One region of the Leptospira broomii serovar Hurstbridge str. 5399 genome, then DNA from elsewhere that is predicted to be linked to it. Evidence: riboswitches for the same ligand, from Rfam matches in the RefSeq annotation. Region 1 holds a riboswitch; the other holds the start of a gene.
What was found. A riboswitch is a leader RNA that binds a small molecule or an ion and turns the genes downstream of it on or off. The one in region 1 is predicted to bind cobalamin.
Positions count from the first base shown of each region.

Region 1 (4,424 bases):
TAGCCTGCATAACTTGACTCATGCTACACTCGCACCGACGGCTCAGATTGTCGCACAACTCACAGCTTCGGGTTATAACAACGTAAAAGTTGTAGCGAGAGGAATCGATACCGCATTATTTCATCCTGCCCGAAAAGATTCCAAATTACGGAAAGAATGGGGCCTCTCTCAATCGGATTTGGCGGTTCTATACGTCGGCAGATTAGCTCCCGAGAAGAATTTAGATCTATTGGTAAAATCCTTCCGTAAGCTTCAAACGAAAGAACCGAAGGCTAAATTGATATTAGTGGGTGACGGCCCATCAAGAGATAAGCTAAGAGCTGAAAATCCGGATTTCTTTTTTTCCGGAATGAGGAAGGGAGAGGACTTAGCTCGGCATTATGCTACCGGTGACTTATTTCTATTTCCCAGCGTAACCGAGACCTTCGGAAATGTCGTTATGGAAGCGATGGCATCGGGCCTACCTATCGTCGCATATGATTATGCGGCGGCAAGGGAATACCTTTCTCATGGAAAATCGGCGCTGCTACCTGCGCTTGATAAAGAAGATGAATTCGCCGAGCATGCTTGCATTCTTGCGGAGAATCGAAGTCTGGCGAAAAAAATAGGAGTTCGAGCTCGTAAAGCTGCGGAAGCATGCAGCTGGGAAGACGTCGCCGATACTCTTGAATCGGTTTATGCGGAATTCGGAAAGGCAAAACCTAAGAAATCGAAATCTAGAAAAAGTGCAAAATTGAAAGTCGCAATCAGTCGCGCGTAATTGGAATTTCCTCGGAATTATATTAAAAATTCTTTTTTTTGCTTGTACTTTCTTTTTAATTCCTATGATGACGGGCATTCCACGGCGAGGAGTTAGAAGCCTATGCTGAAGTTTCCTGGATACAAACCCGAACGAAACCTTCCCATCTCTAAAAGAGAAAAATACCTACCGCTCTCCAAAATTTCCCACAAAATATCGCATCCCCGACAGAAACGCTTTCGGCAAAGAAATCGGGAAAAAAGGCAGACTAACAACCTATAGAGAACTTACTATGGTTTCCCATGGAAAACATAGACGCTAAAACGATTAGCCTTTGGATTATGGCGACGCTATATACTATGGCCGGCATTCTCCATTTCGTCATTCCCAAGTTTTACTTGAGAATCATGCCCCCATGGATCCCTTATCACAAACTGATTGTGCAGCTCAGCGGCATCGCGGAAATTTTATTGGGATTGGGGTTATTCTTTCCACAGACGAGATCCGTCGCTGCTTGGGGAATTATTCTTTTGCTTATCGCCGTATTTCCTGCTAATGTATATCATTATCAATCCAGAACGAAACGAGACCCGCCTACACCGCTCCTTATCCTGAGGTTACCGTTACAATTGGTTTTAATTTACTGGGCATACATTTACACTTAATTTTGTCCGTGTATCGGAACAGATTGCTTGTTCCGATACACCTGCACTTCCTGAAAGAAAGCCGGGTGAAATTCCCGCACTACCCTCAACTGAAATCGTCACCTTCGTATAGTCTTGCGAAATGAAGATGATTAGGGGCCAGATCTTTCTCTCGATTTATTTATCTCGAAATTCAGGCTCGCTTTTTTTAATAAGAGGCCTAAAAAAATTCTATACAAAATCGCGAAGTTCGGTATAGGCTGGCGACACAGACAGTTTATATAGGAACGCAAGTGTATCGCACTTGCGGAAGACGGTGAAATTCCGTCACGGTACCCGCCGCTGTAAGAGGGACGAAAGGAGCAATAAGCCACTGGGGAAACCTGGGAAGGCGCTCTAAGTAGAATGAACTCGAGTCAGAAGACGCCCTATAAAAACCCTGAGTGAGGAATCTGCTTCGGAATTAAAGCCGATTCCCGCGATAAGCACGTAACAAACATAACAAAGTAGGATGTAGAAATTTTCTCGTCCATACTTTTCGCATAACAACGATTATACGTAATCTAAGGAGAGTTCTATGCCTGCAATTTCCATAGGAAGAAATCAAATTCGAAGGATTTCATCGTTTCTTCGTACTCTATTCCTCTTAGGAATTCTAACGTTCTCAATCTTTTTAGTCTATTTGATCGGATTAGAACCGATGCCGGCAGTTCATGATACATTTCATGATCTTCGCCATAGCGCCGGATTTCCATGTCACTAACTAGATGGGAACTTTTGCTTTCTTTTTGCAAAAAAGGATGTAAGTCGGGACTTCTTGCCGGAGTCCTTTGGGGACTACTCTTTCTTTTTTTCACGAGTCCTTTAATTTGGGAAGCAGAAGCTTACGAAGAAACAGGAAACCATCATCATATTCAGGAAACCTTACATTCCCGTGCTCATGGCGAAGGCCGGTTCGATTTAATAGGAAATATAAAACAACAGATCGTTCCAACTGTTCTAGGCTGTACCCTTCTTGGCGGCGCCTTCGGAATTATAATATCTCTGTTTCTAGGACTGGGTTTCTCTTTCGGGTTCTTTACCCGAAACTTTTTCGAATCGCCGATCCGTTCCGCAACATTAACAGGACTGATTAGTTTTTTAATATTTCATGGAATTCCATCCGTCTCTAATCCGCCGGAACTCCCCGGAGTAATAGGAAGCGAAGAAAGCTTTACTTCACGCCAATATTGGTGGATTCAATCCATCGTTTGCTCCATTATGGGAGTTTTAATTTATCTCATCATATCTTCCAAAGAGTCCGGAAGAATCGTTAAGGTCTTCGGGCTTTTACTCGGAATTTTTATAGCACTCCTTCCATTTTTAAGCGGAACCGGCGCTGAGGCCGTAAATTCTGTTGTCCCGCCGGAATTACGGTCCCGTTTCGTATATTATAGCCTAACGATAAACTTTATTTTTTGGCTATGTTTAACGATCCAATTTTTCTTGCGATTGGCCAAGGATAAAACGATCGACTCTTACCAAATACTCAATGAGGAAATTGTTATACAATGACTTCCTCACGTTCGGATAAGCTTGGACTTTTAATCGTGGGGCACGGGAGTCGCGAACCGCGATCAAACCAAGAATTCGAACGTTTCGTCGGCGAATACTCGCTTCATAGACCCGATTTGGAAATTAGGCATGCGTACATCGAACTTGCTCAACCGGAATTTAAGATCAAGCTACGAGAATTCGCACAAACAAATTCCACCATTATAGTCCTTCCCTTATTTTTATTTTCTGCAGGACATACTAAAAACGATATCCCTCTAGTTCTAGACGAAGTTGGGAAAGAATTTCCGACCGTAAAACTAATACCTACCAATTGCATAGGCGTCCATCCGACAATGCTGGAACTCCTACACACCCGTGCTTCCGACATTATAAATAAGAAAGAAGGAATTCCTAAAAAAAGAGGAGTGATCATTGTTAGTCGAGGTTCCTCCGATGCGGACGCGAATTCCGAATTTTACAAGCTGGTTCGTTTATTCGAAGAAAGTAATGAATATAGTTTCGTAATACCGTCTTTTGTCGGAATCACGAAGCCTCTTCTATCGGATAGCTTGGAAGTCGCCGCTAAACTGCGACCGGAAGAATTACTGATCCTTCCTTACTTTCTCTTCGGAGGTAGATTGATAAGATCGATCGAGGAAAAGGTGGAACTTTTTACCGATAAATTCCCTTGGATCAAATCGAGCCTTGCTCCCCATTTTGGATCGAATCCGTCCATTTTTAAAATTCTAAACGACAGGATTAAGGAAGCTGTCGCCGGAATTGGAGTCCTTCCTTGCGCAACCTGCGAATACAGAGAGCAGCTTCCCGGATTGGCAAGCAAAGTCGGAGGCTTAAAAGCCTTACTTTGGAGCGTCAGGCATATGGAAACTCATTCCCAGGCCGCTCCGCACGAATTTCCACACAGAAATATCCAAAAACATATATTAGTTTGTGATAATATAGATTGCTCGGCTCGAGGAAGTGTTGCTTTAATCGCAAAGCTACGATCCGAAATAAAGAGAGCCGGTAAACAAAAGGATTTTCGGGTTACTCGCGCTTCTTGCCTCGGTCGTTGCGGAGAAGGTCCGTCCTTAGTTGTTTATCCCGACGGAATTTGGTATCAGGGTGTCCGAGAAATAGACGCTCCTGAAATAGTTAGAGATCATTTGTTAAATGATCGAATCGTTTCAAGATTAGTCGATTCGATCATGCAATAGGAGAAATATAAATGGCGTGTCATGAAATCGCAGCACTACGACTTGGAATGATGAATGTATTGGGAATCGACGATGAAGTCACCCGAATTCATGAAGTGAATGAAATCGGTCAAAATCTACTAGCGCAACCCGGGCCGATTCAAAGTCTTTCACGTGCCGGCAATTTAACGTCTCTCCTTCAATTTTACGAGAGCAGCCTAACCGAATTGGAGCAAAAGATTTCCTTACTCCCCCCCAACGACCCAAAACTTTCGTATTACCGTTCCCTTTTGATTCTCACCAAAAAAG
Region 1 is NZ_AHMO02000008.1:1,808,373-1,812,796, reverse strand. It holds gene LEP1GSC050_RS14020 (glycosyltransferase family 4 protein) at 1-760, shown strand, start outside; gene LEP1GSC050_RS14015 (DoxX family protein) at 1,042-1,404, shown strand; cobalamin riboswitch at 1,650-1,829, shown strand; gene LEP1GSC050_RS14010 (CbtB domain-containing protein) at 1,961-2,146, shown strand; gene LEP1GSC050_RS14005 (CbtA family protein) at 2,137-2,937, shown strand; gene LEP1GSC050_RS14000 (CbiX/SirB N-terminal domain-containing protein) at 2,934-4,136, shown strand; gene LEP1GSC050_RS13995 (DUF3209 family protein) at 4,148-4,424, shown strand, end outside.

Region 2 (4,424 bases), 1.3 Mb from region 1:
TTGTAAAGCGACACATATGCCTTATTCGGACCGGCAAATTCGATATCTGCCGGATTCGTGCCTGCGCCCATCGACCATTCCGCAATCGTCTGAAACGCTAAGTTGGGGTCCAGAATCTGTATACTGTCTCTATTTAATCTATTTATAATATACACTTTGGAATTGTAATATCTTCCGACTGCATCGGAGTGAATCGGAGTCAAGCCCGGATAAGAAATTTTCAATTCCGGATTTAGAACTTTGAATCGTCCGGAGCTGCTAAAATCGGTGGTTACGACTCCGATATTTCCGGAGACATTAGGCGTTAAAAACAAAGTGTAAAGAGGAGGACGATGAATGTCCTCGCAGTTCACGCCCAAGAGCCAGAAGAGAAGAATTGCAGAATAAGATAAAATCCGTTTCATATCCTTAAAACCTACCGCTCAAGGTGACGAACCAATTTCTACCTGGTAGAGGATACCCTACTATATCTTCGACCCTCTTGTCACCCGCGTTCCGTAAATCGAAACTAAGAAGGAGTTCCTGAGGAGCCTTTTCCGTTTTAGGATCCGAGGTAATCTCCTCTATCGGAGATGAATAGAGCACTATCGTTAAATACAAATTCCATATCTGTCTTGAAGGTTGATAATTTATATATTCGTTTGTCCTATCTTTAAAAACGGCGCCGACGTAAACCAACTCTACGCCTCCTTCCCATCTCTTAGCGCGATATCCGACAGTCGAAGAGATTTCATACTTGGGTCGTAACGGCAGATATTTTCCCTTTAAATAAGGAGCGTCCGAAGTGTTGATCGCCTGCTGATACGTATAATCGATCAATAATTTCCAACCCTTGTATTCCGATTTATGAGAAATTTCCGCCCCGTCTATCTTCGCCGAATCCACATTTTCCGGTCTTAAGGTAAACTGAGAATTCGGGATAAACAAAATCATATCCGAAATTCGTTTTCTAAAATAGGAAACGGAACCTTGGGCTTTTAAATTTCCATTTACGTATTTTGCGGAAAAACCCGCGTCCACGTTCGTACTTTTTTCGGGTTTTAAACTGTCATTCGGAAGAATAGTTCCTACTTCGCCGAACAACTCTAGAAAGCTTGGAATTCGATTTTGTTTAGCCACGTTCGCTTTTAAATCCAGGTTAAACGACTCGTATTCGAATAATTTATACAAAAGTCCCGTTTTAGGATTGGAAAACGAAGTCGTCTTGTCCGAAGAAGCCAACGGGTCCTGTCTCTGGTACCAAGGCTGATTGCTCTGAAAGCGGTCCTTGTATGTATCCCACGAAACCCCGGGAGTTAAAACAAGTTTACCGTCCATCAACCGGATTTCATCCTCTATTTGCGAGGTTATATACGTTCTGGATTTTCCCGGCTCATAATTTAAATCTATATTATCGATATTACTTCTAGTCCTCGAGAATGTCTCCTTTTCCAATCCGAAATGCAACCGAATGATTTGCAAATAATTCAATAAATAGAAGGTGGGAGTAACTTGAATGCCGGATTGATGAATGCGAGCTGCGGAGTTGGGGGTCCCTGAGGAAAATTCCGATTTAGGATCGTATAGATCGTCGTTAGCAAATGTAGTAAAGCCTCGCGTTTCTAATCTTAATACTCCGTCAAACAAGCCTTTCGTATCGGTAGTAACAGACGACGTATTCCGTAAATATTTTCGATGGACCTGTCGGGTTTGGTTGGATGCCGGCCCTGGAATTCCCTGATACCTATAATTTAGATCATTCCAAAATCGAATTTTCGTTTTTCCGATATCACCGTCCAATCCGATCATTCCCGATGATCGTTCGTATTGCGCGTTTCTCCTGCGATCGATCGTATCGTCGTACGGATTTACTATTATAGTTCCATGAGGATTTAAGTATGGAAAGTTTTGATCGGATTTTTCCCCTAAGAAAAACAAACTTGCTCCGATACCTCCGTAGGTTCCGGTGTGAGTGACGGTCCCTTTCCCCGTATTATAACTTCCGCCACCGATATTCACTCTCGTCTTTGCGGGACCTGTCGATTTTCGAGTTACTAGGTTCACGCTTCCGCCAATTGCCGACCCGGAAAATCCTACGGGAGCTCCGGATCTGTATACTTCCACGCTCTGCAAATTATCGAAAGGAAGGTCGGCTAAATTCACTTCCCCACCTTGCGTGTTATTAAACGGCACTCCGTCTATAAAAATTCTGGATTGATTCGGGTTCGTTCCTCGAAGAGATAGAGTCGAATAAGAACCCAATCCGCCGTATCGTCTAACTCGAATCCCGGCTTCCCTTTCTAACACATCGGGAAGATTCGTATAACGCGCATTATATTGATCTAAATTGATGGAAGATTGAAACCCGGTGGGATTTTTCCGAAAATTTTCGGGTTGATTCGAATCTGAAACCTTTCCTAAGACTTTGAGCGGTGCGGATTCCTTTTTAGGTTGTTCTTGGGGAAAAACCGCGTGGGAAAGAAAGGCCAAGCCAAACACTATGATCCGATTCGCTTTGCAATTGAAAGCAAGGTTCTTATTTTCGGAGGCACGAGCTCGGTTGGACGACAAAGAAAGCTCCCGTACGGGAGACCGGGTGGGAGGGCAAGAGGGGTTACCGCAAAAAGACTTCCCGCCCGACTTTAACTCCCGAAAGTCTGACAAATGATAAGCGAAAGGATAGATTTTCTGGCTCGCGTCCGGGATTAGCGCCTTCCCATCCATTATAGACAGTGGCCTTGTTACCATCCCGTAAGACGACGCTTACAGCTGCGGGTTCAGCTTCGGACTTTCACCGAATTCCCTTTTCCTCTTGGCTTGCCACGCCAGCTTTACGGCGGGAAACGTTACGGCAATCGTAAAACGCCGGGTCTTCCCCTCGGACCTAATTCGAATCCTCCATATGTAATCGATTTGAAGCGGCGATCCGGCTCCTCGATCCAGCCTTCTCAACGAATACTGTCGTATAAGTACTCGTCAGGCACTCCGTTCGGGCTCGCTTCGCGACCCTCCCTTCTGGCTTCGCCGCATTCTGATTTGTGACTGCACTTGTTACGCACATTCCTGCCAACCGGCTGACTGCCGGCCGTAAAACGTCGCCTACGCTTTTTCGAAAACCGATAAATATTTTCTTGAAGTCGTCGAATCGAAAGCCAGAATGTTCGCATCTTAAATCCACGCCACCTCGGAGTATAGAACTCGAATGAAACTTAAAGAACTATCAGTATGGCTTTTGACAGGAATATTCCTCTTGTCCTCGTCTTCCGTGTCCGCACTTGGTACCTATTCAGAAGGCTGGACCGTAGCGAAACTGATTCAATTTGAAAGCAGAGGACTCATCTTTGATTCGTACGAAGGATTCTTGGAAGTAACGACTTTCGACAAAAATGAAAAATGCGACGAAAACAAGGACGAATGCTTTACCCCGACCAAACAAAAGGTAGCGTTCAGCGTTCGCCCGGAAATGACAGAAGTAGTCAATTTTTTAAGTAAAAGCTTAAATCAGGAAGTCCTAATTCAATATAGAATTCATAGGATCGAACCTATCGCTCTCTCGACCGATTTCGAAGTCCTGGTCGCACAAAAGCAGGAAACCGTACTTGGAAAAGATATAGCCGATAAATTTATTGGCCCAAAAACCGGATCCAAAAGAAATTTCTCGGTCACCGGAAGGATACTGAGTCTAGAATATAGAGGAACTGCGATAGGCACTTACGAAGGCATTTATTTGGATGAAGCAAGAGGCAAAGTACATCCGTTCTCCGTTACTAACGAAGAGGTGGCTACCTTCGCCTGGTCGGCTCTTAAATATAATCTTAAATACTATCTTGGAATCTCAGTGGCCTTTGCCACCGGAGTACGGGAATCGCATTACGATTTATTCGAAATAAACTTTAAGAGTCCGGCAGGAGCACTCGAAGCTCCGCCTAAACCGAACTGATCTAATCGGATTCCTAAAATCTAAAGGGAACGCTCGTCTCCGGAAATCGATTCCGATTCGAGCGTTCTTTTTTTAAGAGTAGCCTTTCAAGCGAATGCGAGGCTTTTCCTTGCTATTCTTACGGTAATATTGTTCCGTCATTTTGAATTTTTGGACCTTTCCCCGGAAAATCAGCTTTAGTCAAAGATTGCATTAGCTCGGTCGTTTTATTTTCCGGATCGGGAGAAGGCACTCCGTTCTGACTCAGCTGTAAAGGATGTATCTTACCCTTCACAAAATTTCCTTGTTTATCCAAATCCGCTTCCAGCACCAACGAATAACCTCCGTATCCTTTCGTGGAAAAAACCCTATACCCCAAAAAGTTACCGAGAGAATAAGCAACCAAACGTCCCCTATAAAGCTCTAGAGCCCGAGGAAGATGCGGACCGTGTCCGATGAATAAGTCGGCGCCTGCATCGATTAACGCGTGAGATAATGCGACTAGATTTCCGCGATACTCCCCGTA
Region 2 is NZ_AHMO02000008.1:464,989-469,412, forward strand. It holds gene LEP1GSC050_RS07470 (YncE family protein) at 1-404, opposite strand, end outside; gene LEP1GSC050_RS07475 (TonB-dependent receptor plug domain-containing protein) at 409-2,469, opposite strand; cobalamin riboswitch at 2,641-2,827, opposite strand; gene lsa26 (surface adhesion protein Lsa26) at 3,182-3,919, shown strand; gene LEP1GSC050_RS07490 (CapA family protein) at 4,038-4,424, opposite strand, start outside.
Region 2: another riboswitch for cobalamin. It lies ahead of LEP1GSC050_RS07475 (TonB-dependent receptor plug domain-containing protein); the one in region 1 lies ahead of LEP1GSC050_RS14010 (CbtB domain-containing protein).